DNA from 4 places in the Agrobacterium burrii genome. Region 4 is predicted to be linked to each of the others. Evidence: riboswitches for the same ligand, from Rfam matches in the RefSeq annotation. Region 4 holds a riboswitch; each other region holds the start of a gene.
What was found. Region 4 has a riboswitch for cobalamin ahead of JZX89_RS02585 (acyl-CoA thioesterase). Riboswitches for the same ligand answer to the same signal wherever they lie in the genome.

Region 1 (7,638 bases), on a different contig from region 4:
CCCAATGCCGGCTGGCCGGAGGCGGCGCTGGCTGGTGCTCTTGGCTTTGCACTTGCCGGCCCACGCTCCTATGGCGGGCAGATGATTGATGCGGGTTTCATGGGTGAGGGCGGAAGAGCGACGCTGGTTGCCGGCGATATTCGCACCGCGCTACGGCTGGCGCGGATCGCAGATGTCTTGCTGATCGGCTTGTTTGGGCTGCTGGCGATCCTTATCGCGCTATAGACAGCAGTCTGTCGAGATCGAGGTGCTCTTCCATATGCGCCGCCAGACGGTCAAGAACCGCGTCCACTTGCGCATCGTAATTCAGATGGGTGCCCTCACCGCCAAGTCGCTCCAGCCATGCGCTGCGCTGGCCGTTATCCGCAAAAAGCCCGTGAATATAGGTGCCGAAGATGCGGCCGTCGGGCGAGATGGCGCCATCGGCATGTCCGTCGATCATCGAGAACGGCTGGTTATCCGCAGCACCCTTCGTTTCGCCGACATGCATTTCATAGCCGGATAAATCAATTCCGTCGAAACTCCTGCCCCGCACGGAAACCAGCCGTTTGTCGCCGGTCAAAACCGTATCGACATCCAGCAAGCCAAGCCCGTCAATCTTCGCCAGCGGCCCTTCTATGCCGGCAGGATCAGCGACGGTTTTCCCCAGCATCTGGTATCCGCCGCAGAGGCCAAGAACATAGCCACCACGCCGGGCGTGGGCCTTGATATCGATATCGAGACCCGCATTTTTCAACATGGCCAAATCGGCGATGGTGGATTTCGAACCGCAAAGCAGCACCAGCCGGCAATCGGCAGGAATGGTTTCGCCCGGCCGCACGCGGATCAGTTCCACATCCGGTTCCATGTCCAGCGGATCCAGATCGTCGAAATTGGAAATATGCGGCAGGATTGGCACCGCGATGCGGATATTCGCACCCGGTTTCTGCTGGGCAGGGCCGGAAAGACCGAGAGCATCTTCCGCCGGCAGTTTCGTGGCATCGGAAAAATGTGGCAGAAGGCCGATGGAGGCCCAATCGGTCTTTTCCGCAATCATCCGCATGCCATCTGAAAACAGCGCCGGATCGCCGCGAAAGCGGTTGACGATGAAACCTTCGATCATTGCCGCATCGCCCGGCTCAAGCACTGCCTTGGTGCCGACGAGGCTGGCGATGACGCCGCCCCGATCGATATCGCCGATCAGGATTACGGGCGCATTTGCCGCACGGGCAAAACCCATATTGGCGATGTCATTGGCGCGTAGGTTGATTTCAGACGCGCTGCCCGCCCCTTCCACCAGCACCAGATCGGCCTGTAGTTTCAGGTGCTCAAAGCTTTCCAGCACAAGCGGCATCAGCCCGGCCTTCATGTGCTGATAATCGGCCGCTCTGGCATTACCGACGATCTTGCCCTGCACCACCACCTGTGCGCCGGTCTCGCTCTGTGGTTTCAGGAGTACCGGGTTCATGTGAACGGAGAGCGGCACCCCCGCCGCCCGCGCCTGCAGCGCCTGCGCACGGCCGATCTCGCCGCCGTCGGCGGTCACCGCCGCATTATTCGACATGTTCTGCGGTTTGAACGGCATGACCGACAGGCCGCGCCGGGTGAATGCCCGGGCAAGGCCGGCCACCATCAGCGATTTGCCGACGTCCGAGCCGGTTCCCTGAAACATCAGCACCCGCGCAGTCATGTCAGAATTCTATCCCGGCCTGCGCCTTCACGCCCGCCTTGAAGTGGTGTTTCACCAGCGTCATTTCCGTCACCATGTCGGCGGCGTCGATCAGCGGTTGCTTGGCATTGCGGCCGGTGACGATAACGTGCAGATCAGGCCTGCGACTGGACAGCGTTTCAACGACCTCTTCCAGCGGCAGATAGTCGTAACGCAGCGCGATGTTCAGTTCATCGAGGATCAGGAGGCCGATCGTTTCATCGGCCATCAGGACCTTGGCTTCTTCCCAGGCCTTTGTGGCTGCGGCAACATCGCGTTTCAGATCCTGTGTGTCCCACGTGAAACCCTCGCCCATGGTGCGCCAGACAACCTTGTCACCGAAAAGCGTCAGAGCCTGTTGTTCGCCCGTTGACCATGCGCCCTTGATGAACTGCACCACGCCGACTCGCCGCCCGGTGCCGAGCATGCGCAAAGCAAGGCCGAAGGCCGCCGTGGACTTGCCTTTGCCGGGGCCGGTATTGATCATCAGCAGACCTTTTTCGATGGTCTTTGCCGCAACTTCGGCATCCTGAGCCGTCTTGCGGTTGACCATTTTCTGCCGGTGGCGTTCGGCTTCGTTGTCGCTGATGTCGCGCGTCATCACGTTTTCCTTCTCATCCTGCTGTGCGGGGCCATGCCCCCGCCATTCGGAGCGGCGACTATACCCAATTTGCCGCACCCGGCAATGTGTGAGGGACAGGCCGCGGCATTGACCCTCACCCCCGTTCAGCCTAATGGTAGCGGACTGACGGTCTTTTCCCGGCAACGGGAAAAGCTAAGAGGGAACACGGTTCCACCCGGACAATGGGTCATTCCGTGGCTGCCCCCGCAACTGTAAGCGGTAAGCCCGCACCGTAAAGCCACTGGGCCTTCAATATGGGTTCGGGAAGGCGGTGCCCGGGTGTTTTGAAGCCGCAAGCCAGGAGACCTGCCGTTTCAGAAAAAACGTCTGCCGGGCGGGGTGCTCCGGTCAGTCGGTCAGATCGAACATTGGGGTTGCGCATCTGCGCATGCCGTTTTCGATATCCGCACCCCGACGATTTTTTTAAAGGCGCGGGAAGCGAAACGGTTTGGATATTTCAGCGACATCTTCATGTGCAGGCGGAAACACGCAGGCTGACACGGCGTCCGGTGTGGTCGTCTTCGTTTGCCGAAGCTGTCGCGATGAAGCCGATCCCAATGCTGAACCGCGCGCCGGTTCGCGCCTCGCCGATGCCGTCATCGCAAAGGCGGAAGAATCTGGCGTCGTCGTTCGTTCCGTCAATTGCCTTGCCAATTGCAAGCGCGGCCTCAGCGCCGTGCTGCGTGGCGGCGACGGCTGGTCCTATGTATTTGGCGGACTGACGCCGGATGATGCAGGTGACCTGTTGACGGGCGCGCATATGCTGGCCGCCTCCGCAGATGGCCTGATGCCCTGGCGTGGCCGGCCCGACACATTAAAGCGCGGCATGGTGGCGCGCATTCCCCCATTCGATTTTACCGAGGAGAGATCATGAGCACCCTTCTGGACCGCGTTCCCTGCACCATCGTCACCGGCTTTCTGGGGGCCGGAAAAACCACGCTGCTGCGCGGTCTTCTGGAAAAGCTGGACGGCAAGCGGCTCGCCATCATCGTCAATGAATTCGGCGATATCGGCATCGATGGCGAAATTCTGAAAGGCTGCGGCATTGAAAGCTGCCCGGAAGAAAACATCGTCGAATTGGCCAATGGCTGCATCTGCTGCACGGTGGCGGATGATTTCCAGCCCGCCATCGAGCAGATTTTGAGCCGCCAGCCGAAGGTGGAGCATATCCTCATCGAAACGTCCGGCCTCGCCCTGCCGAAGCCGCTGGTGCAGGCCTTCCAATGGCCGGCGATCAAGAGCCGCGTGACGGTGGATGCCGTGGTGGCCGTAGTGGATGGTGCCGCCCTTGCCGAGGGACAGGTTGCCCACGACATGGAAGCACTCGCCGCCCAGCGGGCGAATGACGAGGCGCTTGATCACGATGACCCGGTTGAAGAGGTTTTCGAGGATCAGATCGCCTGCGCCGACCTCATCGTTATGACCAAGGCTGATCTTCTCGATAGCGCTGGTCTCGACAAGGCAAAGGCCCACATTCTTGAGCACCTGCCAAAGGCCGCGAAGATCGTCGTGGCATCCAATGGCGCAATCGATCCTGCGGTGCTGATCGGTCTCGGTCTTGCGGTGGAAGAGGACATCGAAAACCGCCGTACCCACCATGATGGCGAACTGGATCATGAACACGACGATTTCGACAGCTTCGTCATCGATCTGCCTGCCGTGAGCGATCCGGAAGCGCTGGCGATCCGCATTGCAGAGACGGCGGCTGCCGAAAATGTTTTGCGCATAAAGGGCTTCATTGAAGTTTCCGCCAAGCCGATGCGCCTGCAGGTGCAGGCTGTCGGCAGCCGGGTCAACCACTATTACGATCGCCCATGGGCGGCGGGTGAGGAGCGCCGCAGCCGGCTCGTTATCATCGGTGAAAAGGGCATCAACCGCGAAAAGATAGAACAGATGCTGGCCGCCTGACCGGCCACGGACTTTTACTGGAAATGCTTTAGATGCATATTCTCGCCACCACATCCTCGTCTCTGGACGACCTGATCGAGCCGGTTGATCTCAACCAGCCCCGTTCAGATGTGGTGATGTTGTCTTTTTCGGCAAGCGATCTTGCCGGGCTTGAGCAGGCCTGGCGGCAGGCGGGGCGCGCTATGCCATCCCTGTCCGTCGCCAATCTGTCCGAGCTTCGGCATCCGATGTCGGTTGATCTGTGGATCGAAAAGACGGCGGAACATGCCCGCGTTATTCTTATCCGGATTCTCGGCGGCGCGGAGCGCTGGCGTTACGGCGTCGACCAGCTTGTGATTTTGGCACGCAGGCACGGCATCAAGCTTCTGCTTTTGCCGGGAGAATGCAGCGAAAGGGACGAAAAGCTCGAAGCGGCTTCGACCGTCGATCGGCAGATGTTGGCCTCCGTCCTTTCCTTTTTCCGTGAAGGCGGAGGGGAAAATATGGGCCGCCTTGCAGCTGGTCTGGCGGTTCTGGCAAAGGATGGCATCTGGCCGGATATCGAGGCCGAACCATTGCCGAAGGCCGGATTCTACCGGCCCGGGCAGGGCGTCGTCAGTCAGACGGAAGCCCGCGCCGCCTTTCCAGCCGATGCAGCCATCCTGCCCATTCTCTTTTACCGCTCCATGCTGCTTGCGGAGGATGTGGCGCCCGTGGATGCGCTTTTCCACGCGCTCTGCGAGCGCGGTTTTGCGCCCTTGCCGATTTTCGTCAGCGGCCTGAAGGATGGGGAGGCGATCCGTTTTCTCGAAACCGTGCTGCCCGATCTTCAGCCTGTCGCCATCATCGCCGCCACGGCTTTTGCCAGCCAGACGGATGAAGTCGGGAAAACACTGTTCGACCGCCTTGGCGTGCCAGTGTTTCAGGTGGTCATGGCGACGACCCGGCGGGATGGCTGGGCGGAAAATGCCCGCGGCCTCAACCCGTCCGATCTTGCCATGCATGTGGTTCTGCCGGAACTGGATGGCCGGATTCTCGCCGGTGCGATTTCGTTCAAACAGGCGCGGGCGGATGGTGGTGTCAGCCTCCTAAATGTGCCGGAGGCGGATCGCGTCGAGCAGGTGGCGAACCGCATCGCGGCCTTTCTGCGATTGAAACAGGCATCGAAACAGGATCGCCGTATCGTTATTCTGATGCCCGATTATCCCGGTGCCGCGCCGGGGCGCACGGGTTATGCCGTTGGTCTGGATGTGCCGCAAAGCGTGCTTGAAATGTTGCGCGATCTTGCCGATGCGGGATATGCGGTGTCGAATATTCCTGAAACCGCTCGGGCTTTACTGGATTGTGTCGAGCATCAGGAAGCGGCGATTGATCTTTCCGCCTATCTAGATTTTCTTGAGGTTTTGCCGGAAACGGCGGCCGTATCCGTGAATGCCACGTGGGGAACTGCGGAAAGTGACGATGCGCTTGCCGATGGCGCATTCCGCTTTCGCGTCGCCCGTTTTGGCAATGTGTTCGTGGCGCTCGCACCGGACCGGGGGCGAAACGAGGATAAGCGGGTGGATTACCACGACCCTGCCCTGCCGCCGCGTCACGCACTTGTTGCTTTCGGTGCGTGGATGCAACGGGTCGCGGCGGCACATGCCATCGTACATGTCGGTGCTCACGGCACGCTCGAGTGGCTGCCGGGCAAGACGGTCGCGCTTTCGCGCAATTGTTTTCCGGAAATCGTCACCGGCCCACTGCCGGTGGTCTATCCTTTCATCGTTTCCAATCCCGGCGAGGCGGCGGTGGCCAAACGGCGGATTGCTGCCGTGACTATCGGCCATATTCCGCCGGTGCTGGTCAATGCCGGGCTTTCACAGGGCCAATCGGCGTTGGAACAGCTGGTCGATGAATATGCGCAGGCGGATGGGCTGGATCGCCGCCGCCGTGACCGGCTGGCGAAACTGATCGTTGAAAAGGCGCTGGAAACCGGGCTTGCGGCGGAGGCGGGCGTGGGCGCGAAGGATGACGCCGACGCGGCCCTGTCGCGTATCGACGCCTTTCTCTGCGACCTGAAAGATTTCGCCATCAAGGATGGCCAGCATGTCTTCGGCCGCTACCCGGAAGGGGAAACCGATCCGCTGAGACTTGAAAGCGCCAGGGCGGAAAAAGCGGCGCTACTCGCCGCGCTTGATGGACGACATGTGGTTCCCGGCCCTTCCGGGGCACCCGCTCGCGGACGGCTCGACGTGCTGCCCACCGGCCGTAATCTTTATGCAGCCGACCCGCGCACCATGCCGACGCCGACGGCTTTCGAGCTAGGCCGCATGGCGGGGGAAGAAGTGCTTCGGCACCACCTGCAAAGTCATGGCGACTGGCCGAAACATCTGGTTTTCGACCTCTGGGGAAGTGCGAGCCTGCGCAATGGCGGTGAGGATGTGGCGCAGGCGCTGCATCTGATGGGGGCGAGACCGATCCATGACCTGACCACCGGCCGCGTCACCGGCATCGAAGTTATGCCACCGGCGAGCCTTGGGCGGCCGCGGGTTGATGTCACCTTTCGCATTTCTGGCCTGTTCCGCGACATGTTTCCGGCGCTGATTGCGCTGCTTGATGCCGCCGCCAAGGCCGTGGCGCGGCGGGATGAGGCGCCGGGAGACAATCCGCTGGCGGAAGAGGCGGCAGCGCTCGGGCATATTCCGGCGCGTATCTTCGGTTCCGCGCCCGGAACCTATGGCGCGGGTATCGAAGAAAAACTCGCCAGCGGAAAATGGGACGAACGCGAGGAGTTGGGACAGGCCTATCTTGATGCTGCAAGCCATGCTTTCGGCGGTGCCGATGGGCTGGAGATGTTCGAGAATGCCGGTTTTGTGGAACTTGTGCGCCGGGCCGATCTTCTGGTTCATACTGGCGACGATCCCGGCCGCGATCTTCTTGACGGTTCTTCCGATGTCGCCTTCATCGGCGGCTTCTCCGCGGCGAAGGCAGCATTGGGTGGTGTAGCCGATATCGTGGCGCTGGATACGACCGACCCGGCACGTCCGCGTGCAAGGTCGATGGCGCAGGCGCTGACGCGGGTGGTGCGGGCACGCGCCGTCAACCCGCGCTTCATTGCCGGCCAGATGCGGCATGGCCCACGCGGAGCGGCGGAATTTGCCGAGACTGTGGACCGGCTGGTCGGTTTTGCCGAAACCACTCATGTGGTTTCCTCTTCGCTGATCGAGGCGCTTTATGATGCCTATTTCGGCAACGAGGCGGTGCGCGATTTCATCCTGCGGGAAAATCCGAAGGCAGGACAGGTGATGGCCGAGCGCTTCCTGTCCGCCCGCCGTCGCGGCCTGTGGCATAGCCGGCGAAATGCGGTGGATGCGGAGCTGGAAATACTGATCCTGCCCCGTTCCGAAAGGGTTGGCGCATGATGGCTACCGCTGCCGATACCGTTCAGCCATTCGGTCGC
Region 2 (7,638 bases), on a different contig from region 4:
TCTTTGAGGCACTGCGTGTAAAGCGCATGGAAATTGCCCGCGCGCAGAACGTTCCGCCCTATGTGATTTTCCACGACAAGACCCTCATCGAACTGGCAGCTGCAAAACCGGCCTCGGCGAGGGAGATGGCACAGATCCCCGGCGTTGGGGACACCAAGCTGGAGCGCTACGGCCCCGCCTTTCTGGAGGCGATCATGCAGCACGCCGCTGGCGAGTGACTGACAGATAAATTCCGCGAAGAGTTACTTCAGGATAGTAAGGTGAAGGGTAAAGGCTCAGCCTGTCGTGTCCTTGAACAGAACGTTCTGATCGATGAGATAGCGGGAAAACAGGGGCAGGCTTGCCCCGCCGATCGCCCGGGCCTGGCTGCCGACCGCGCCCTCGATGATCTCCGGCAGCGTGACGCCCTGAAGATCGTGGTGTTTGAGGGCAAGCCGGGTGGCGACGACGATCCTCGTTCTGACCCATTCGGGAAAACCGCCATCGATGATGACGCTTGAAAAATCGATGATGGAGGCGGCGGCGATGACGGCCTGCGCCAAGGCGGCGGCCGTCTTGTTGATCCAGCTTTCCAGCGGTTCGCCGAAATCGATCCATTCGTCGGGTGAGAACCACAGGGGACGTGGATCTATACCTTTTTCGCGGAGCATATTTTCCAGAACGAAGATCGATGCGATTTTCAAAAGCTGAACCGTATTGCCATCCTGCCCCTGTACCGGCAGGGGGCCAATCGCACCGGCAGTACCCGTTTTTCCGGAAAACAGCGCTGAATTCAAAACGACGCCGCCGCCGATGAAGGAGCCGATAAAGATATAGAGAAAATCGGCGTAGTTCTGGCCGGCGCCAAAAACCAGTTCTGCACCGCAGGCACTGGTCGCATCATTCTGCAAAAAGACCGGGTAGCTGACGCTTTCGGCAATTTTGGAGCGGATATCAACATCCCGCCACCGTTCCATTTCGGCCTGCGGGGCGCCCACTTCCTGGGCCCAGTTCCACAACTCGAATGGGGCGGCAATGCCAACTCCGGTGATTTTTTGCCGTTCCCCGGGGGACAATTTCGATTCAATCTCGGTTATGCCGTCGATCACGAACGGCAATATCCATTCCGGCATGGGGTAGGGGTAAGTCTTGCGAAGCTTCAGTCTTATCCGGCCAACAAAATCCATCAGCACAAGATCGACACTACGCCGGCCGATTTTCACGCCGAAAGAGAAGACGGCGTCGGGATTGAGGCGCATCGGCGTCGATGGTTGCCCGACTTTTCCGCGCAACCTTTCACCACGAATGAGAAGTCCGTCTTTTTCCAACGAACGCATGATGACCGAGACTGTCTGCGCCGACAGGCCGCAAAGTCTGGATATTTCGGCTTTCGACAATCCGCCATGGCGGCGAACGAGTGAGAGTACCAGCCGCTCATTATAAGCGCGGACCCCGATCTGGTTGGCGCCGCCGCTCATATCCATAATGGTGGACGGCGCAGGCGGCGCCGTCTCGACAGATTGTCTCATAATGTCATCCTCCCGCCCGCTATATCCCTCACGACCGATACCTGCAGGCTTTATGGCAATCTTGCTATCGCAACGTAAACAACGGCGGCGATATTCCTCCCTGCCGCGTATTAGAATGCCATACCGAATTAATAATTCAATCGGATTTATTTATTGACAGACGTTTCCTTTGGTGGTTCCATCTGGCCAACGATCATTGTTCTCGGAGGAGACTAGATCGTCGGGTAACCGTCACGGTGCTCAAATATCCATTGGGAGGATCTCATGAAGACCACTGTTTCCGCTCTTCTGGGCGCGCTTGCGCTTGGCGTTTCTTTCGCTTCCGTCGCATCCGCGGCAGACACATCGGTTTGCCTCATTACCAAAACCGACACCAATCCCTTCTTCGTCAAGATGAAGGAAGGCGCGACTGCCAAAGCGAAAGAACTTGGCGTGACGCTGAAATCCTATGCCGGCAAGATCGACGGTGATTCCGAAAGCCAGGTTGCCGCGATCGAGACCTGCATCGCCGATGGCGCCAAGGGTATCCTGATTACCGCATCGGACACCAAGGGCATCGTTCCGGCCGTGCAGAAGGCACGTGATGCTGGCCTTCTGGTGATCGCTCTCGATACTCCTCTGGAGCCCGTCGATGCCGCCGATTCCACCTTCGCCACCGACAATCTTCTGGCTGGTGAGCTGATCGGCAAATGGGCCGCGGGCACCCTCGGCGACAAGGCCAAGGACGCGAAAATCGCGTTCCTCAACCTCACCCCCTCCCAGCCGACGGTGGATGTGCTGCGCAACCAGGGCTTCATGAAGGGCTTTGGCATCGACGTGAAGGACATCAACAAGATCGGTGATGAAACCGATCCGCGCATTGTTGGCCATGATGTCACTAATGGCAACGAAGAAGGTGGCCGCTCGGCCATGGAAAACCTGCTGCAGAAGGATCCGACCATCAACGTCGTTCACACCATCAATGAGCCTGCGGCTGCCGGCGCTTACGAGGCGCTGAAAGCGGTTGGCCGTGAGAAGGACGTTCTGATCGTTTCCGTCGATGGCGGTTGCCCGGGCGTCAAGAACGTCGCGGAAGGTGTGATCGGTGCAACCTCGCAGCAATATCCGCTGCTGATGGCGGCGCTCGGCGTCGAAGCCGTCAAGAAGTTTGCCGATACCGGCGAAAAGCCGAAGCCGACCGAAGGCAAGAGCTTCGTCGACACCGGCGTGACGCTGGTAACCGACAAGCCGGTCAAGGGTCTCGACTCGATCGACACGAAGGAAGGTCTCAACAAGTGCTGGGGCTAAGGCTTTAGCGTTGAAACTCGCGGGGGCATTTTTGCCCCCGCCATTGGACCGGAATAATTTCAGGGACGATCCGGGGGATCGGACAAAGGAACAAACGAGCGCGCCGCGCGTCCCGCAGACACGAGATTGGCCCGCTTCACAACACTTTGAATCTGCGCATCATTCTCTTTGGAGATAGACCCGTTTTCAGGGCGGATGCGATAGAGCGATCGGGAGGAAAATCCATGAGCGAGCAGCCGGTGCGGGCTCAGCCGCATAATGAATTCGAAAAAGTGCTGTCGGATAGTTCGACACAGGTCGCTGCTTTCGATACGCACGACAAAAGTATTCTGGAAAAATTCCAGTACTTTCTGCATTCCAGCCCGGCGGCCGTGCCGCTGATCGTGCTGGTTCTGTCATTGACTGTCTTCGGCATTACCCTTGGCGGCAAGTTTTTCTCGGCCTTTACGCTGACCCTTATCCTGCAGCAGGTCGCGATCGTCGGTATCGTCGGTGCAGCGCAGTCACTGGTCATTCTGACGGCAGGTATCGATCTTTCGGTCGGCGCGATCATGGTTCTGTCCTCAGTGATCATGGGACAATTTACTTTCCGCTATGGTCTGCCGGCGGAACTTTCCATTCTCTGTGGTCTCGCCGTCGGCGCATTTTGTGGCTTTATCAACGGCATACTTGTGTCGCGCATGCGTTTGCCGCCCTTCATCGTCACGCTCGGTATGTGGCAGATCGTGCTGGCGACGAATTTCCTCTATTCCGCAAACGAAACGATCCGCGCGCAGGATATCGCCCAGCAGGCACCTATCCTGCAATTCTTCGGCTATAATCTCCGTATCGGCAGCGCCGTTTTCACCTATGGCGTCATCGCCATGGTTCTGCTCGTTGCTCTGCTCTGGTATGTGCTCAACCGCACCGCCTGGGGCCGCCATCTTTATGCGGTGGGCGATGACCCGGATGCCGCCGAACTGGCCGGCGTTAACGTCAAGCGCATGCTGACGACCGTCTACACGCTGTCCGGCCTCATCTGTGCCTTCGCGGGCTGGGCGCTGATCGGCCGCATCGGTTCGGTTTCGCCGACCGCCGGTCAATTTGCCAATATCGAATCCATCACGGCTGTGGTCATTGGCGGCCTATCGCTATTCGGCGGACGCGGCTCCATCATGGGCATGATCTTTGGCGCCTTGATCGTCGGTGTCTTTTCGCTCGGCCTCAGGCTCATCGGAACCGACCCACAATGGACCTATCTGTTGATCGGCGTCCTCATCATCATGGCTGTCGCAATCGACCAGTGGATCAGAAAGGTAGCAGGCTGATGACAAAAGAACCCATTCTCACAGCACGCAATCTCGTCAAACGCTATGGTCGTGTGACCGCGCTCGACCGTGCCGATTTCGACCTCTATCCGGGTGAAATTCTGGCCGTGATCGGTGACAATGGCGCCGGCAAATCCTCTCTCATCAAGGCTATCTCCGGTGCGGTAACGCCCGATGAGGGAGAGATAAAGCTTGAAGGCCAGACCGTGCAGTTCCGCTCACCGATCGAGGCGCGCAAGGCAGGTATCGAAACCGTCTATCAGAACCTTGCGCTGTCGCCGGCGCTTTCCATAGCCGACAATATGTTTCTCGGCCGGGAACTTCGCAAACCCGGCATTCAGGGCAGCCTGTTCCGGGCGCTGGACCGTCCGGCCATGGAGAAGTTCGCCCGCGATAAACTGTCGGAACTCGGCCTGATGACCATCCAGAACATCAATCAGGCCGTGGAAACCCTCTCCGGTGGCCAGCGCCAGGGTGTGGCGGTGGCACGTGCTGCGGCCTTCGGCTCCAAGGTCGTCATCCTCGACGAACCAACGGCCGCACTTGGTGTCAAGGAGAGCCGCCGCGTTCTTGAACTCATTCTCGATGTGCGCTCGCGAGGGATGCCGATCGTGCTTATCTCACACAACATGCCGCATGTGTTCGAGGTTGCGGACCGCATCCACATTCACCGGCTGGGCAAGCGCCTGTGCGTCATCAATCCGAAGGACTATTCCATGTCCGACGCCGTCGCTTTCATGACCGGTGCAAAGGAAGCGCCGAAGGAAACGCTTGCCGCATGACGCTGAAGCTTGAGACGATCGCCGAAGACGTTCTTCGGCGGGCAGACGGTAAATTCCGTTTTATCATTGCCATTGCCGGTCCCCCTGGGGCCGGCAAATCCACGCTGGCGGATGCGCTTTGTGATGCTTTGCTGGCGCGGGGCGAAACGGCCGCCGTGCTGCCCATGGATGGCTTCCATATGGACAACGGCATCCTTGAAGAGCGAGGGCTGCTGTCGCGCAAGGGCGCGCCCGAAACCTTCGATGTGCGTGGCTTCCTCGATATCGTCTCCGCCGTCCGCAAGGGCGGGCAGGAGGTGCTTGTTCCGGTTTTTGACCGCTCCCGGGAAATCGCCATTGCGTCCGCCCGCGCTATCGTACCTGAGACACGCTTCATCCTGGCTGAAGGCAATTATCTGCTACTGAACGAGGCGCCGTGGACGAGGCTTTCCGAGAGCTTCGACCTCACCATTTTCGTCGGGCCGTCTGTCGCAGTCCTTGAAGAGAGGCTGCGGAAGAGATGGCAGGGTTACGGTCTCGATGCGGCTGCGATCCACGCCAAACTGTTTGAAAACGATCTTCCGAACGGCAAAAGGGTGATCGAGAACACCCGCCCCGCTGATATTCACATCGATATCTGGGAATAGATTAACGCTTTTCCGTCCTTCAGCGGCAAGGCGCATTTGCCGTTAAGCCTTTGTTGACCATGTGTTGAATCTTTTTGATCCACAGGGTGGGGCTTTTGTGTGTCTATTCATTGACGCAAAAATTTCCTCATATACTATATGTGGTGTTCAAGGTTCTTCCGATTCGCAAGGATTGGGAGCTAAGACGGGAATTCGGTGCGCAACGCCATCATGGTGGAGCAATGCCGAAACTGCCCCCGCAACTGTAAGCGGTGAGCATCGTTCCGATTTGAGCCACTGGAGTCAAAAACTCCGGGAAGGCCGGGATAGATGTTGTGACCCGCAAGTCAGGAGACCTGCCTTGAGCGCAAACGTCCACGGGCGGGGTGTCCGGAAGGAAGGTATGGCGCAAATGAATTGCGTTCGCCCTTTTCTGCCCCCTCCAGAACAAGCTTCGGGGTGAAGTCATGCCAGTGCATTTTTTTGAATTCCTGCGCTCGTCGGCGTAGAGAGTGATTTTTTGCGGCTGAGTTACAGGCCGTTCGCCTCACCTGAATGACAGACCCGTCGCCAGCCGATTGCGACTGCAATCGGCAATGTTGAGCCGTGCGTGAAAGCGGCTTCGAAAGAGGAAATTATGACCGTCACCGTTTACAGCAAGCCCGCCTGCGTCCAATGCACCGCCACCTATCGTGCGCTGGACCGCATCGGCGTCCCCTATGAAATCGTCGATATTTCCGAAGATGCGGATGCGCTCGATCATGTCCGGGGTCTCGGTTACATGCAGGTTCCCGTGGTCGTCGCCGGCGAACGCCATTGGGCGGGTTTCCGGCCGGATATGATCGGCGCGATCAGCTAAGGCGGCAGCGTGATGGGGCTGATCGTTTATTATTCCAGCCGCTCTGAAAACACGCATCGTTTCCTTCTGAAACTGGGGCGGCGATTGTTTCGCCTGCCGCTCGGCGCCGAGGAGGACGTGCCTCATGTGTCTGAGCCATATGTGCTGGTCACCCCCACCTATGGGGGCGGCGGCACCAAAGGGGCCGTGCCGAAGCCGGTCATCCGGTTTTTGAACGAGCCCTCCAACCGAAATCTCATTCGCGGCGTCATCGCGGCGGGAAATACGAATTTTGGCGCAGCCTTCGCATCCGCCGGAGATATCGTCGCGCGCAAATGCGCCGTGCCGTTTCTCTACCGTTTCGAGCTTCTCGGCACGGAGGAAGATGTCGCCAACGTCAAACATGGATTGGAACGATTTTGGACACGCTGACCTCGAGCGCCGCGCTCAACAAGGACGCCAAACAGCCGGCAGCCATAACCCAGAAACCGCTGGATGCGGGCCTGGACTACCACGCGCTGAACGCGATGCTGAACCTCTATGACGAGAACGGAAAGATCCAGCTCGACAAGGATCGCCTTGCGGCCAAACAATACTTCCTCCAGCACGTCAACCAGAATACCGTCTTCTTTCATAACCTACGGGAAAAGATCGATTATCTGGTGACGGAGGGATATTACGAACAGGAGGTGCTGGATCAGTATTCCTTCAATTTCGTCCGCGATCTATACGACGAGGCCTATACCCGGAAATTCCGCTTTCCGACTTTTCTCGGGGCGTTCAAATATTACACCTCCTATACGCTCAAGACCTTCGACGGAAAGCGTTATCTAGAGCGCTACGAGGACCGCGTCTGCATGGTGGCGCTGGCTCTGGCGCGCGGCGACGAACAGCTTGCCCGCGATCTGATGGACGAGATCATTTCCGGCCGCTTCCAGCCGGCGACCCCCACTTTCCTGAACGCCGGCAAAAAAAGCCGTGGCGAACTGGTTTCGTGTTTTCTGCTGCGCGTGGAAGACAATATGGAAAGCATCGGCCGCTCCATCAATTCGGCCCTGCAGCTTTCCAAGCGCGGTGGCGGCGTGGCGCTGTCCCTGACCAATATTCGCGAGTTCGGAGCGCCGATCAAGCAGATCGAAAACCAGTCTTCCGGCGTCATTCCCGTCATGAAGCTATTGGAAGACAGCTTTTCCTATGCCAACCAGCTTGGTGCGCGTCAGGGTGCGGGCGCGGTCTATCTGCATGCCCACCACCCGGATATCATGCGTTTCCTCGATACCAAGCGCGAAAACGCCGACGAAAAAATCCGTA
Region 3 (7,638 bases), on a different contig from region 4:
TTTTTTCAAGACAACTGACATAATGCTGTCAGTTGGCTTTTTCTATAAACGGCAAAACACATTGAGAAACATGCATATTCCTAAATGTGCCATGAACCGTCTGGGGAGATACTGACATGAGTTACGCCGAAAATCTCTGGCTTTTCTTTCTGGTCCTGTTCGGCATCATCATCCTGCCGGGCATGGACATGCTGTTCGTGCTGGCAAGCGCGCTGACGGGCGGCAGGAAAACCGGCCTTTCGGCCGCAAGCGGCATGAGCGCCGGCGGCATCGTGCATTCGCTTTATGGCGCGGCCGGCGTTGGCCTGCTCGCCGCCTGGATGCCGTCGCTGTTTCTGCCGCTTCTCATTGTCGGCGCTGCCTATATGGTCTGGATCGGCATCGGCCTGATGCGCAGCGCAATCGTCGTGAATGGCGATGAGGCGCAGGCAAGCGCCTCGTCGAAAAAAGCGTTCTGGCGAGCGGTGCTGACCTGCCTTTCCAATCCGAAAGCCTATCTGTTCATGATGGCGGTCTATCCGCAATTTCTCAAACCGGCCTATGGTCCGATCTGGATGCAGGGGCTGGTGATGGGCGTGATGGTGGCGGTAACGCAGTTTACCGTTTATGGCGCGCTGGCGTTGACGGCGGATAAAAGCCGACAATGGCTGGTTTCTTCACCCGGCGCCACGATCTTCATCGGTCGCGCTGCCGGTTTCATGCTGGTTGCCGCAGCGCTGCTGACATTTTGGGAAGCTCTGTCGTGGAGCCTCGGCGAATAACAGGAACAGGTTGCGCCGCTCCAGGGAGGCTATTCCCTGGCAAGCCAGCGAATGCTCTCCTTTGGCCCGTTGTTTTGTCACGGGTTCTTGTCGGAAAACCTTCGGACAGTTTTCGGCCTGATACTCTAGACTTCTGTTTTCACGGCGGAATTCACCGCAATGTGACTTCTTTTCGCCATGCGGAAAGGGCATCCTCGCGCCGTTCCATCAAGCGTCCGGCACCCGGCCGGAATCAAGGAGAGAGTGTATGAAACTGAAAACCATCGCGGCGGCCATGCTTTTCGGCTGTCTTTGCGCCGGAGCGGTCTTCGCTGCCGGCGAAGTCGAAAAACGTGAAGGCATGATGAAGCAGATCGGCGGCTCCATGGGCGCGCTGGCTGCCATCTCCAAGGGCCAGAAGCCCTTCGACGCCGAGGCCGTCAAGGCTGCCGTGACGACCATCAGCACCAATGCCAAGGCTTTCCCTGATCAGTTCCCGAAGGGTTCCGAGACCGGCAGCGCGGCTGCCCCCGCCATCTGGGAAAATTTTGAGGACTTCAAGGCCAAGGCGGCCAAGCTCGGTGCTGATGCCGATAAGGTTCTTGCCAATCTCCCCACCGATCAGGCGGGCGTCACCACCGCCATGAAGACGCTCGGCGCCGATTGCGGCACCTGCCACCAGACCTATCGTCTGAAGAAATAAATCATGAATTTCAAAGCGCCGCTTCCCGGCGGCGTTTTTTCACTTTGAAAGACACCTGATCACTCGGGTGAGAATGGGGAGAGGGGTATGTCTTCCATTTGGACGAAGCTTGTGGGCGGGGCCGTGATCGCGGCCATTGCCGGCTACGGCATTTTCGCCTGGGTCACCGCGCCGCAGCGGCAGGCGCCCAGCCATTGGGTCAGCCTCGGAGAGCCGGATCTGGCCAATGGCGAAACGCTGTTCTGGGCGGGTGGCTGCGCAAGCTGTCATGCAGCACCGGATGCCACGGGTGACGCGATGCGGACGCTTGCCGGCGGGCAGGCGCTGAAAAGCCCCTTCGGCACCTTCCATGTGCCCAATATTTCCTCTGATCCACAGCACGGTATCGGCAGCTGGACACTGGCGGAATTCGGCGATGCCATGACGCGCGGGGTGGGAAAGAACGGCGAACATCTTTACCCGTCCTTCCCTTACGCCTCCTATGCGCGCATGACGCAGAAGGACGTGAACGACCTGTTCGGTTATCTGAAAACCCTGCCGGCCAGCCAGAATGATGCGCCGGATCACGACTTACCGTTTCCCTTCAACCTGCGCATGGCGCTCGGCGGCTGGAAATTCCTGTATTTCGACACTTCCGCACCGCCGCGCGTCGAGCTTGCCAATGCCAATGCCGAATTGCTGCGCGGCCAATATCTGGTCGAAGGGCCGGGCCATTGCGGTGAATGCCACACCCCGCGCAATGCGCTCGGTGGTTTTCTGGAGGGCAAATGGCTGGCTGGCGGCCCCAATCCCGAAGGTGAGGGCCGCATTCCCGATATCACGCCGGGTTCTGCGAGCATCGGATCGTGGACGACGGCGGATATTGCCGGCTATCTGGAAACCGGCTTCACCCCGGAATTCGACAGCGTCGGCGGCTCCATGGTCAAGGTGCAGCAGAACATGGCGCATCTCACCGCCGAAGACCGCAATGCGATTGCGGCCTATCTGAAGGCGATCCCGTCTCGATAACTGGGCATGGCTTGGGTTGGCGCTCACCACATGCTTCACGTCGTGCTGGTGCCAAGGAGCCGCCACCATTGACTCCCGCACCCACCCGGCCGATAACATGTCCGTGATGGTTCCTTCCGGGCGTTCCGGAAGGTGAAAAGGGAACACGATAGGGAGAAATCCTCATTCGTGGCTGCCCCCGCAACTGTGAGCGGAGAGCCTGAAACGAAATGCCACTGGCAAGCCATCTCGCCCTTTTTTTACGGCGAGGGCGATGCCGGGAAGGTGTTTCAGGTTTTGACCCGTAAGCCAGGAGACCTGCCATCACGGAAATGTCCATGCCGGCGGGGTGTCCGGAAGAGCGGAATGTCAGGGTCGTCGGTTCGATGCCCCTGTGTCAGTCTCGTATCCCCGTGGTGAAGTGTATCATATGCGGTCTGTTGGCTTTTTGCCGTTCGGCCGCATCTTATGGCGCGGGGTCGCGCCGGGAGAGGGGTCACCATGTCTATCCAGCAGAATACGGCCAATGCTGCCGTTTCAGCAAAAACGGGCAGCTTCGCGCAATCGCTGACGGCGATCGTGCTTGGCCTGTTCGTCGTCGGTTTTGTCGGCTTTTCGCATGTGGAAGCCGTTCACAATGCCGCGCATGACACGCGTCATGCCAATGCCTTCCCCTGCCATTGAGGGGAAACGGCATGTCATTTTTTCGCAATATCGTCTTTACCGCGGTTCTGGTCGGCATCGTTGGCGGTTTGGCCGTCTCGGCCATGCAGGCTTTCGGCACCACGCCGCTCATCCTTCAGGCGGAAACCTTTGAAAGCGCCGGCGGCGAAGCGGCCCATAGCCATGATGCGGCAGCACCCGGCGCTGCGGTTCCCGCCCATGAGCACAATGACGAGGCCTGGACTCCGGCCGATGGTTTCGAACGCACCGCCTATACTGTCGCTGCCAATGTGCTGACCGCCATCGGTTACGCGCTGGTGCTGACCGGTCTCATCTCGCTGCGCGGCACCGATGCCGGCTGGCGCGAAGGTCTTCTGTGGGGCGTTGCCGGTTTTGCCGCCGTCATGCTCGCGCCGATGATCGGCCTGCCGCCGGAATTGCCGGGAAGCCCGGCCGCAGCACTTGAGGCGCGGCAAATCTGGTGGCTCTCGACGGTTGCCGCAACCGCGGGCGGCATTGCGCTGATTGCGTTTCGCCGCGAGCCCTGGGCCATCGTTCTTGCTCTGGTCCTGATCGTCGCGCCGCATGTGGTGGGCGCACCGCTGCCGCCGGAAGGCGAACATGCGCTGGCACCGCTGCCGCTGGAACGGCAGTTCATCGTTGCCGCCACCATCACCAGCTTCGTTTTCTGGGCGCTGCTTGGAACACTGAGCGCGTTTTTCCTGAAACGCTTCCAGTCGGCGTAAATGCATGCAGGACGCAGCGGAATGGAGTGACGAACTCGATGCGCTGCGTTTTGTCGTTCCCGGTCACGGTGCGTTCTGCGCCGTGCACCGTCTTGCCTTCAAGGCAGTCCTCGGGCCAGACCCGGTGCGCGAGGCGGCTCTCGCCTATTTTCATGAAAACGAGGCCGGCTTTATCGTCGCAGCCCTTGCCAAGATAAAACGTTCAAACTTGCCTGCCGGCCGCAGCTTGCATTTGAACAGCCGCGATATTCGCCGTGCGATTGCCGGGGAAGGCGAGGGCGCCACGCCCCGTGTTTGCCGGGTGCTTGATCGGCACTGACTGGCCTGAAGTTCCCACTTCCATCATACCGGCTCAAGGCCGGAATGACGGGGAAGTGGAGAGTGCATGGCATCAAGACGGCTGCGTCTTACCGATGCTCCGCCGCGAAAATTCCAAGTTCCGCCTCGGCTTCCGGACCAAAGAGGCCGAGGTTTTTCAGAATTTCCACCGCGAAGCTGACCGGCGCGCTGCCGGATGCCGTGATGACGCCGCCATCGCTGACCGCCTTCGGCTGGTCACGATAAAGACCATCGCCGCTATAGGCCGGATAGGCCTTGTGTGAGGCGAGCGAATTGCCGGTATGGGCGACATGGTTCAGGATACCCGTGCCGGCCAGCGCGCTTGCCGCCGCACAGATACCGGCAACCAGCCGGTCTTTTTCGCGAAAGCGCTGCACCAGCCCGCCAAGATCGGCGGCCGTACCCTTTTCCCAGCTGAGACCGCCGGGAATGACGAGCGCATCGATGCTGTCAGGATCAAGCGCGTCATAGGAGGTTTCGGGCGACACATTCAGCCCGCCCATCGATGTTACCGGCCGCCCGTCCGGGGTGGCATGAACGATCTCGACGCCGAGATAGCTGCGTGCCGCCGCCGCAAGCAGCGCCGGTTCCCAGTCCGCAAAATCCTGCGCCAGCGCAATCGCGATACGTGTCATGGCCGTCTCCGTCGGTTTTGATCAGGCGATGGACTGCATGTAGCGCATGCCGGTGACCGGACGCGGCGCGAAATCCATGTTCTCGTAGAAACGATGCGCCGCCACATTGCCGGTCGTGGCGCTGACGGATAGATAGTCGCAACCCAGCCGCTTGGCGATATCGCGGGCGCGGGAAACCAGATGCTGGCCCGTGCCGTGGCCGCGATGGCCGTCACGCACGAAGAGATGGTGCAGTTCAAGCCCACGCCGGCCTTCCTGCGCCCTGTAGAGCGGCAGAAGCAGCGCGTAGCCGATCAGCGCGCCATCGGCTTCGGCGACAAGACCATGCACCCAGGGCAGGGGGCCGAACAGGTCGCGCTCAAGCTTGGCCGGCGTGATTGCCGCCGCATCGCCGTGGTAGGAGGCAAGCAGCGTGATCATCTCGTTAAGCTCGGGCAGATCGGTCTTGCGCGCGCCGCGAATGATGACGACGGGCGGTCTTTCCAGTGTAAGGGAGCTATCTTCGGTCATTTTTTTCGGTCCTTTGGTCTTATTGGTGCCGTCAGGACGTTTGAAAACAACAAAGCCGCCTGACGGCGGCTTGTTGACAATATGATCTGTCGAGCCGCCCTTAAAGGTAGGCCCAAAAGTACGAGCAGGAGATGGGTGCGCGTTCGTTGATCATGTCATTGCAATGCGCCCGAATCCGTAATCTGTCAAGCGGCTTCAATTTGCAAATCGTGCGATCGCTGAAACAATCGCATCCTCCATCCCCGCATCACCGGTGGAATGCCCGGCTTCACCTATGGCAATCAGTTCGCTTCCCGGCCATGCCGCAGCAAGTTCGTAAGCGGTGACGGGTGGTCCCTGCAGGTCGCGCATGCCCTGGATGAGCATGCCGGGGATGCCCGCGAGCACGCCGGCATTGCTCAGAAGCACGCCGTCCTCCAGCCAGGCCGCATGGTGGAAATAATGGGCGCAGAGTCGGGCGCGGGTCAGAATATAGTCGGCATCACGCCATTTTTCTGGAAAGTCCGCGCTGGACTCCGCGCTGATCGAACCCGCCTCCCACAAATGCCATTCAAGCGCCGCCATCCGGCGGATGACCGGGTCAGGATCGTTCAAAAGCTGGAGATACGCGCCGACGGGATCTTCCTTCGCCAGGTGATCCGGGATGGCCGTGATGAAGCGCTGCCATTGCTGCGGCAGGAACATCGCCAGCCCCTTGTAAAGCCAGTCGATTTCCTTTTGCCGCGTGGTGGTGACACCCGCCAGCACCATGGCGCGAACGTGTTTTGAGTGGCGCTGGGCATAGGCAAGCGCAAGTGTGGAACCCCATGAGGTGCCGAACACCAGCCAGTCATCGACGCCAAGCGCCACACGAATGGCCTCCATGTCGTCGATCAGATGCTGGGTGGTGTTGTGCTCGAGGCTGACGGCGGCATTTGGCGTGCTTTGCCCGCATCCGCGTTGGTCGAACTGGATGATTCGGTAACGCTCAGGATCAAAATAGCGCCGCGCAGTGGCCGATATTCCGGAGCCGGGGCCGCCGTGCAGCAGGATCGCGGCCTGTCCCGCCGGGTTGCCGGCAATCGTCACATGCAGCCGGTGACCTTCGGAAACATCGATGAAAACTGTGTCGAAGGGAGGGATTTCGGGCATTCGTCAGGTCTTTTTGAAAGAGATGGGACGCGCATATATCGTGCGGATGACAGCTGGATGTCACCATCTCGATCCTGCCGGCGTCTCAATGCTCGCCTTCGCACATGCCGTGGTCGGAAAGCGCGCGGATGACGTAACAATCCTCGATGGAATGGCCGTGGCAATGGGAGACGATACGCTCCAGCTCGTGTTCGAGCTTCTTCAGGCTGGCGATTTTTTCGCGGACATGGGCGAGATGTTCGGCGGCGATACGGTCCGCCCCCTCACACGGCATTTGCCGGTGCTGGCTGAGCGCGATGAGTTCGCGAATGGCATCGATGTTGAGACCAATATCACGGGCATGGCGGATAAAGGCCAGCCTTTCGAGGTCGGTTTTTTCGTAACGGCGCTGGTTGCCTTCCGAACGGTCTGCCTCGCGGATGAGGCCCATCTGCTCATAATAGCGGATCGTCGGCACCTTGACGCCGGTACGCTTGGACAGTTCACCGATGGACAGCATGGCTTTCTCCATATCTCTGGCGCAGCGGCGGCAGAGCGGGGTAGTTCCGCCGCTCATGGTCCGATGCTCTAGTCTCTAGAGATATGGCTTTTCAGCCCGTTGTTCAATGGCTTTCAGGTCAATGGGTATCAGGCGGCGTCGTCCACACCGAGCGCCTGAGCCAGCGCTTTCACAACCTCTGCCTCGAGGCTGGATGTGGCTTCAGGCTGGGCGGAGGATGCGGCCATCTCCAGCACGGGCGTAGCTGTGGCGGAGGCGCCGCTGTCGAGGTTCCACAATGCGGCGGCAAGGCCGGCCGACACGCTGGCGGCAGCCGGCGCGACCGCGGTGGCGACGCTCTCGGCGCTCGAGATGACGCGGTGTGCCGCGCGGGTCAACTCCAGCAGGGCTTCAGTGGTGGAGTGGGTTTCCTTGTTTTTCGTCGGCTCAAGGGTCCGGACCGGAGAAGCATAATAGCTGGTGGTGGTTGCTGCGATAGTCGTCATGACTGAGTCCCCAAGTTCTGATGGAGCATTTTTAGGGGCCGAAACATTCGCGAGGATTGCGTCACGCAGGACTTGAACGAAAAATCAACACAATATAGTATACCCCCCTATACTATATGAGGTGCTTATGTCCCATACGATCCGCAACAAGGAGAAGCTTCTGGCCCGCATCCGCCGCCTGAAAGGGCAGATGGAGGCGG
Region 4 (7,638 bases):
TCATCAAGACATCGGCGAATACCCAGATCATACCGCAGCGGGCTGTTGTTGCCGAACGGCAATACGCGGCCGAGTGATGGAGGCATATCATGGCGATCGACATCAAGGACAGCCAGGACGAACTTTCCGCTCTGAGCCGGGAAGCCGCCCTTGAACAGCACGCACCGGGGCGTCGATTTGAAAGCCCGGACCGTCAGGAACCTACTCTGCGTTCCCATATGTTGATTTCGACGATCGGTATCGGTCTCGCCGCCTATCTCGGCCGTGTTCAGGATGTATATGCGCCATCTCCGAATGATGCGATGGGGGACGGTGCCGGGCGACCGGGGATGTTGGACGCCGGCGCTCCTTCACCCGGTTCAGATCCGGTCGCGCTTGCACAACAGCTTGCATCTTTTTGGACAGAGTATCTGCAGAGCTATCTGGATGAAACCGACGGTGTGCGGAGATATGTGCGATACAATGGCCTATCTGTAGATTTCGGCAGGATCAGTTACGGGTCTGACTTTGTTCTTTCACGGGTGGCGGCGCTTGATCTTGATAACAACATGTTCAAGTTTTACCCGGACGCTGGTGCAAATGCTTCCCTGAGCATTCGCTTTGCGTTGCCAGGCAATCATTCGACGCCAACTCCCATCACTAATCCCGGAAATGCTTCAGCACAGGCAGGAGCGGGTAATAGTGGCGGTAATGGCTCCGGCAATGGCAATTCCGAAAACCGGGCTCCTGTCGCGACAGGTGTAATTTATCTCGGAAGCGGTCTCGTCAACCTGTCGATCTTGTTGGCCTGGGCAGATCTGGCGCGCGCGGGATTGGACCCGGACGGCGACAGGCTTTCGATCTCCAACATAAATTCTTCCTCGGGAACTGTAAGCGCTCATGGCGCAGATGTCTGGCTGTTTACGCCATCCCGCGACATGAACGGTATCGTTTCCTTCACATATACTTTGAGTGATGGGCAAAGCAGTGTGACGGGACGAGCCTGGCTTGATCTGCGGCTCCATCCGCAAAAGGAGATCATCGGCACGGATGGCGATGACACGCTGCTCGGCACCCCGAAGGACGACATTATCAAGGCGCTGGATGGCGACGACGTGGTCTATGGGCGTGAGGGCCACGACCTCATCGATGGCGGTGCTGGCAATGATATCTTGATTGGTGGTGATGGAAACGACGTCATTTATGGCGGCAAGGGACATGACCGGATATTGGGCGGACGCGGTGATGACGTTCTGTTCGGTGACGAAGGCAACGACTTCATCTATGGCGAAGAAGGCAACGACATCGCCTATGGCGGCGCTGGTCATGACTTCATCTCGGGCGGTGCCGGTAATGATCGCCTGTTTGGTGAAGCTGGGAACGATGTAATTTCCGGAGATGCCGGAGATGATATTCTCGACGGCGGAGATGGCAACGATCGGCTGATTGGCGGTGAAGGTAACGATGTCGTTCTGGGTGGTGAGGGCGATGACGTCTTTATCGCCGGCGTGCTTGCCGTGCTGGACCAGGAACTTGAAAATGACGCTTCCTGTCTGGTGACAGTGCCGTTGCCTGATGGAAACGACGTGTTCGATGGTGGCAGTGGCTGCGATACATACGATGCAAGTGCCGCCCAGGCAGGGGTCGATATCAATCTGCAGGCTGGCACAGCCCATGGTGTCGAGATTGGCACCGACCGGCTTATCAGTGTGGAAAACGCGATTGGCGGTTCGGGTAACGACCGCATAACGGCGAGCGATACGGTCAATGTGATGATCGGTGGGCAGGGCAACGATATTTTCGTCTTTGCCACAACCTCCAGCCTTCGCAACGGTGGTAGCGGACGCGATGAAATCCGGGATTTCGAAATCGGTGACAAGATCGATTTTTCAAAGCTGAGTGCGGATCTCGGTGCACTTTATTTCGGATCTGACGATCTTGGCATGGCCGATCCGAACGGCCACGACCATCGCACACTCATCAAGCTCTACAAGGAACTCACCGATGACGGTGAGAACCGTCAGGTGGTGCAGATTTATTCCGATCTGGATGCCGACGACAAATACGAGCTCGTCGTCATAAGCCAGCAAGAATTGAATTCGGGCGACTTCATCCTAACGGTGACGGTTGCCCATGCCGATAATGGCTCAATCACCGTTTAGTAAAGCGTTCGGGTGGAGGAAGTGTCATGACCGGTTCAAATAGGGCGGAGCCAAAAAACATCAACGTGGCAGGAAACGGCATTCGTTTGCGCGTGATCACCACCGCGCTGTTAGCGACCTGCCTTGTGGCAGGCGTCGGCGGTTGGGCGGCACAGGCCAAACTTGCCGGAGCCGTGATCTCCCAAGGCGAGGTCGCCATTTCCGGCGAAATCAAACAGGTACAGCATGTCGACGGCGGAACCGTCGTGGAGATTCCGGTGAAATCCGGCGATCTCGTGCGCAAGGGCGATGTGGTCCTGAGGTTGGATGACACGCAGGCCCGTGTGGAGCTTGATATCATACAAAGCCAGATCGGCCAGCTTTCGGCCATGCGGGCGCGGCTTGTTGCCGAAAGGGACAATGCGGCGGAGCTGCTTTTTGACATGCGGGTCATGCCGCAGCTGGAGCGGGAAGAGTTAAAACTTTTCCGGGAAAATCAGCACTTGCGTGAAAATCAAAAGCAGCAATTACGGTTACAGGCCAATCAGCTTCAAAACCAGGTGGATGGTCTGGAGCAACAGCGTAAGGCCAGTATTTCAGAAGAGGATCTGGTTCGAGACGAGGTTTCACTACAACAGCAACTGGTGGACAAGGGGCTGGTCCGCACAGCCGACCTCCGCGACCTGAAACGGCAAATGGTTCGTCTTCAGGGAACGATAGGCGATGTGACCGCCAAGATTGCAGAAGCCAGAGGTCAGATCAGTGAACTGGATATCAAGCTGACGTCTATAGACCAAAGCAGCCGTTCCGAAGCGCAGAAAGAAATTGTTCGAATTGATACCCAGATTGCTGAACTCAACCAGCGGGCCATCGCGGTGTCCCACCGGCTCGACCGCACCACCGTGCGTGCGCCTGAATCCGGTTATATCTACGATCTTCAGGCCCATACGGTTGGTGGTGTCATCGGCTCCGGAGCAGCCATCATGTCACTTGTCCCGAAAGCGGGAGATTTGCGCGTCGATGTAAAAATTGCCCCGACCGATGTCGACCGGATCAATGTTCACCAGCCTGCGCGCATGCGCTTCATTGCCTTCAACCAGCAGACGACGCCTGAGGTGAAAGGCAAGGTCGATATGGTCTCTGCTGCTACCTCGGTAGACAAGGCGACCGGGCTGCCATTCTATAAAACGACGCTTTCCTTCTCACCCGATGCGCTCGGGACATTAGCCGCCAAGCTACAGCCGGGAATGCCGGTTGAGGTCTATATCGAGACCGACGAGCGAACCATGATCTCCTACCTCAGCAAGCCGCTGACCGACCAGATCATGAGGGCCTTCCGGGAAGAGTGAAGCGTTAGGGGGCCATATCGCGCCGGAATATCGGCCGAGGGTAAGAGTCATGTAGCGGCACTTACCCCCGGATCCTGACGTTCATCTTCGGTGCGACGTCTCAACAAACCCGGCGATGAAATCCACATCGTCGTCGCCATCTCTTAATCCGAGATGGATGCTTTTCTGTACGCCGTCCGGACCAATGCGGACGGGGCGGACACCGAGCGCTGCCGCTTCCCGACGTACAAGCCAGTCGGGAATGGCGCTGACCCCGCGGCCCGCCGCGACGAGTTGAAGCATCATTTCAGTCGTCTCGACATTCCGGTGATGACGCGGCCGACAGTTGGCGGGCACCAGAAACTGGATAAATATGTCCAGCCGCTCCGGCGGTACCGGATAGGTGAATAGTGTCTCATTCAGCAGGTCCACAGGTTCTGCATGGCGTTTTTGCGCCAGTGGATGATCAGCCGGCACGGCAAGTACCAACTCGTAGTCGAATACCGGCAAATAATGGATGCCAAGCGTCTCGATCGGGTCCGGCGTGATCAGGATGTCGATTTCATATCCTGTGAGGGCCGCCACGCCGCCGAAAGCGAATGATGTCTTCAGTTCCAGGCCCACATCCGGCCATTCCATGAGATATGGCTTTGTGACGCCCATAAGCCACTGATGGCAAGGATGGCATTCCATGCCGATCCTAAGCGAGCCTCGCTGGCCGTGGCGATAATCCGACAGGACATTTTCAGCCCTTTCGATCTGGGGCAGAACGCGCTGCGCCAGCGTTACGATATAGCGACCGGCCTCGGTGAGGCGGAGGTTACGACCGTCTTTCTCCCACATCGCCACGCCATAGCGCTCCTCGAGCTTGCGGATCGTATGGCTGAGAGCGGACTGGGAGACATTCAGCCGCTCCGCCGCCGCCGTCAGGCTGCCCAGGCTGTCGACTTCCCGCAGGATCGATAGATGTTGCCTGTCCAGCATGGTTATGCCCGCCCATGGTGACGAGGAGTAACGTCTGTAGAGGCGCTATCGTGGGCAGGAACCGGCCGGTGGTCGGTGTCGACTGCGACCATGGTGAAATGTCCGGTGGCCGTAATATGCCTCTCGCCAGTCAGCAGGTTTTCGGACCAGAGTTTCGTCTCGATGGACATAGAACTGCGGCCAACGCGCTCGACGCGTGCCTCCGCCTCGACGATCTCACCGATCTCGACGGCCCTTGCGAAGTCGATGCGCTCGGATGAGGCCAGCACCACCAGCTTGCCGGAGTAACGCGACGCTGCAACGAATGCGGCTTTGGTCATGTAGGCGATCGCTTCGCCCCCGAACATCCGGCCAGCGCTGTTGGCCTGATCCGGAAACACGATCTCGACCATGGCGACGATATCCGTGAGATCCGGCGCTTCCACGGGAACGAGTGCAGGCAAAGCATAGCTCGCGGCGTTCTCGCCCTCCGGAATGGCGACCATATGGAAGGTGCCTCGCGTACAGATGTGCCGCTGATGGCCGACGATGGTCTCCGCCACCATCTCGACGTCGACCGTCAGGGAACGTCGACCGGCTTTGACCGGTCTGGCCGTGAATTCGACGATGTGCCCGATGCGTGCCGGCTGCCTGAAATTGATGCGCTCGCAAGAGGCGGTCACGAACGGCACCCGCCCGAACCGGGTCGCCGCGATGAAGGCAACGCGATCCATCAGAGCAAGTCCGGTTCCCCCAAAGAGGGTGCCGTGATGGTTGGTATCTCCGGGAAAAACGATATCAATGAGACTGGTTATCGAGCCGCGCTGAGCAGGCTTTTCCATCGTCGCGGTTTCTGTCATCGGCCCTGCCATCAGGTTGCGGCAGGGTAGTGGCATGACGCAGAGACGATGGCACGGGAATGCGATCGCGAAAGCGGCACTCCGGGACACCCCGCCCGTGGACGTTATCTATCGCGGCAGGTCTCCTGGCTTACGGGTCGTCGCTCTGGTCCGTCTTCCCGAGGCTTGCCTCAGTGACATGGATGGACTTTCGCTCGCCGCTTACAGTTGCGGGGGCAGCTTCGGCTTTAAGGCAGTAAAGCCCCGACCGAATTCCCTCTTAGCTCCGGACTTTCGCCCGCAGAACCACGATGACGAACCAATGTCGTATGTCGTTGAAGGGGTCAAGGCATTCGTCATCGGTTTTGGGGAGGTGACGGTTATCGCGTCGACCGAGATATGGAACATTCGGCCCATCACCATGAGGTTCGGAGGACAAAGGCCTCCCAAATTCTCTGGCGGATCGCCTCTCATACCCAAATCATGAGCAGGGCTCATACTTCCGTGAGATAATACCATTTTTATTCAATCGGCCTCTCAGGCACAAAACGCGCACCGCTCTCGGGTCGGGACAGTTTAAAAATTGTCCACTGAGACAATGGAAAATAACATCCGGTGCGTCCTGAAATTTACGTCAATAACGTCAGGATGTATCTCGGGATTTTGGGCGTCCTATCGCGATGATTAAGACTTTCGGTTTCAATATAAAGAGTATTTCTTTTGATGAGGATTATCGCCCGTCAGAAAATACGCGTGTCACGACGAATTTTGCCAACTTGGCCAGGGGCGAGAACCGCCAGGAAAACCTCCGCAACGCCCTGAAGATGATTGACAATCGCTTCAACGCGCTGGCGCATTGGGATAATCCGAAAGGCGATCGCTACTGCGTCGAACTTGAGATAATTTCAGTTGAGATGCGAGTTGATGCTGAAAGCAATGATGATGCCTTTCCCCTGATTGAAATCCTGAAAACGAATATTGTTGATCAAAAGACGGGCGAGCGCATCGAAGGCATCGTTGGAAATAACTTTTCCTCTTACGTCCGGGATTATGACTTCAGCGTCGTGCTGCCGGCTTACAACAAGGATCGCCCGTCATTCGGCATGCCAGAGGATTTTGGCGACCTGCATGGAAACCTGTTCAAATGTTTCCTGAACTCACAGGCTTACAGAGAGCATTTTCAAAAGACGCCAGTCATTTGCCTGAGTGCCTCAAGCAGCAAAACATATCATCGGACGGGAAATCAGCATCCCGTATTGGGTGTCGAATACCAGCAGAACGAATTGTCTTCGACCGACCATTACTTCCAAAAAATGGGTTTGCAGGTGCGCTTTTTCATGCCGCCGAACAGCGTCGCGCCTTTTGCCTTCTATTTTCTCGGCGATTTGCTCGACGATTATACCAATCTGGAGCTCATCAGCACCATCAGCACGATGGAAACTTTTCAGAAGATCTACCGGCCTGAGATTTACAACGCCAATTCCGCAGCAGGGGCCTGTTATCAGCCCAATCTGAAACATCAGGATTATTCGCTTACCCGGATTGTCTATGACCGTGAAGAGCGCAGCCGGCTGGCTGTAGAGCAGGGACGGTTTGCTGAGGAGCACTTTATCAAACCTTACAGGACCGTTCTCGAGCGGTGGTCTGCCAATCACGCCCTTTGACAACCAAAACACATAAGGTCGCACATCATGAACAGACTGTTGCCCACGTCAACCGCCGGCAGCTTGCCGAAACCCTCGTGGCTTGCGCAGCCTGAGAAACTCTGGTCGCCCTGGAAATTGCAGGATGAGGAACTGACCGAGGGCAAGCAGGATGCCCTGCGCTTGTCCCTGGATGATCAGCAACAGGCAGGCATCGATATCGTCAGCGATGGCGAGCAAACACGCCAGCATTTCGTCACGACCTTCATCGAGCACCTTGGCGGCGTTGATTTTGAAAAACGCGAGACCGTCAGAATTCGGGATCGTTATGATGCAAGTGTCCCGACAGTCGTCGGTGCCGTGTCTCGCCAAAAACCTGTTTTTGTGGACGATGCCAAGTTCCTCCGTCAGCAGACCAAACAGCCAATCAAATGGGCTTTGCCTGGTCCGATGACCATGATCGATACGCTCTTTGACGGCCATTATAAGAGCCGTGAAAAACTGGCCTGGGAATTCGCCAAGATCCTCAATGAAGAAGCGAGGGAACTGGAAGCTGCCGGGATCGACATCATCCAGTTCGACGAGCCGGCATTTAATGTCTTCTTTGACGAGGTGAATGACTGGGGCGTCGCTACCTTGGAAAAGGCAATCGAAGGTCTCAAGTGCGAAACTGCCGTCCATATCTGCTACGGCTACGGCATCAAGGCCAATACAGACTGGAAAAAGACCCTGGGGGCGGAGTGGC

Region 1: linked by a shared signal. The riboswitch ahead of JZX89_RS18485 (DUF1636 family protein) and the one ahead of JZX89_RS02585 (acyl-CoA thioesterase) in region 4 are both predicted to bind cobalamin.
Region 2: linked by a shared signal. The riboswitch ahead of nrdH (glutaredoxin-like protein NrdH) and the one ahead of JZX89_RS02585 (acyl-CoA thioesterase) in region 4 are both predicted to bind cobalamin.
Region 3: linked by a shared signal. The riboswitch ahead of JZX89_RS24525 (CbtB domain-containing protein) and the one ahead of JZX89_RS02585 (acyl-CoA thioesterase) in region 4 are both predicted to bind cobalamin.

Annotation. Positions count from the first base shown of each region.
Region 1 covers NZ_JAFLNA010000010.1:85,741-93,378, forward strand. The annotation lists gene cbiB (adenosylcobinamide-phosphate synthase CbiB) at 1-225, shown strand, start outside; gene JZX89_RS18475 (cobyric acid synthase) at 212-1,669, opposite strand; gene cobO (cob(I)yrinic acid a,c-diamide adenosyltransferase) at 1,671-2,288, opposite strand; cobalamin riboswitch at 2,420-2,637, shown strand; gene JZX89_RS18485 (DUF1636 family protein) at 2,758-3,183, shown strand; gene cobW (cobalamin biosynthesis protein CobW) at 3,180-4,217, shown strand; gene cobN (cobaltochelatase subunit CobN) at 4,250-7,600, shown strand; gene cobG (precorrin-3B synthase) at 7,600-7,638, shown strand, end outside.
Region 2 covers NZ_JAFLNA010000005.1:1,870-9,507, forward strand. The annotation lists gene recQ (DNA helicase RecQ) at 1-218, shown strand, start outside; gene JZX89_RS10840 (ROK family transcriptional regulator) at 276-1,508, opposite strand; gene JZX89_RS10845 (sugar ABC transporter substrate-binding protein) at 1,773-2,795, shown strand; gene JZX89_RS10850 (ABC transporter permease) at 3,020-4,102, shown strand; gene JZX89_RS10855 (ATP-binding cassette domain-containing protein) at 4,102-4,884, shown strand; gene JZX89_RS10860 (nucleoside triphosphate hydrolase) at 4,881-5,510, shown strand; cobalamin riboswitch at 5,644-5,867, shown strand; gene nrdH (glutaredoxin-like protein NrdH) at 6,127-6,348, shown strand; gene nrdI (class Ib ribonucleoside-diphosphate reductase assembly flavoprotein NrdI) at 6,361-6,759, shown strand; gene nrdE (class 1b ribonucleoside-diphosphate reductase subunit alpha) at 6,747-7,638, shown strand, end outside.
Region 3 covers NZ_JAFLNA010000016.1:139,998-147,635, forward strand. The annotation lists gene JZX89_RS24510 (LysE family translocator) at 117-761, shown strand; gene JZX89_RS24515 (c-type cytochrome) at 1,009-1,443, shown strand; gene JZX89_RS24520 (cytochrome c) at 1,531-2,451, shown strand; cobalamin riboswitch at 2,542-2,770, shown strand; gene JZX89_RS24525 (CbtB domain-containing protein) at 2,932-3,114, shown strand; gene JZX89_RS24530 (CbtA family protein) at 3,126-3,839, shown strand; gene JZX89_RS24535 (hypothetical protein) at 3,844-4,158, shown strand; gene JZX89_RS24540 (type 1 glutamine amidotransferase family protein) at 4,247-4,813, opposite strand; gene JZX89_RS24545 (GNAT family N-acetyltransferase) at 4,835-5,323, opposite strand; gene pip (prolyl aminopeptidase) at 5,519-6,454, opposite strand; gene JZX89_RS24555 (MerR family transcriptional regulator) at 6,540-6,953, opposite strand; gene JZX89_RS24560 (hypothetical protein) at 7,082-7,438, opposite strand; gene dmeR (Ni(II)/Co(II)-sensing transcriptional repressor DmeR) at 7,566-7,638, shown strand, end outside.
Region 4 covers NZ_JAFLNA010000001.1:494,412-502,049, forward strand. The annotation lists gene JZX89_RS02565 (type I secretion system permease/ATPase) at 1-77, shown strand, start outside; gene JZX89_RS02570 (calcium-binding protein) at 90-2,141, shown strand; gene JZX89_RS02575 (HlyD family type I secretion periplasmic adaptor subunit) at 2,168-3,469, shown strand; gene JZX89_RS02580 (LysR family transcriptional regulator) at 3,551-4,432, opposite strand; gene JZX89_RS02585 (acyl-CoA thioesterase) at 4,435-5,271, opposite strand; cobalamin riboswitch at 5,370-5,576, opposite strand; gene JZX89_RS02590 (DUF1852 domain-containing protein) at 5,931-6,914, shown strand; gene JZX89_RS02595 (methionine synthase) at 6,942-7,638, shown strand, end outside.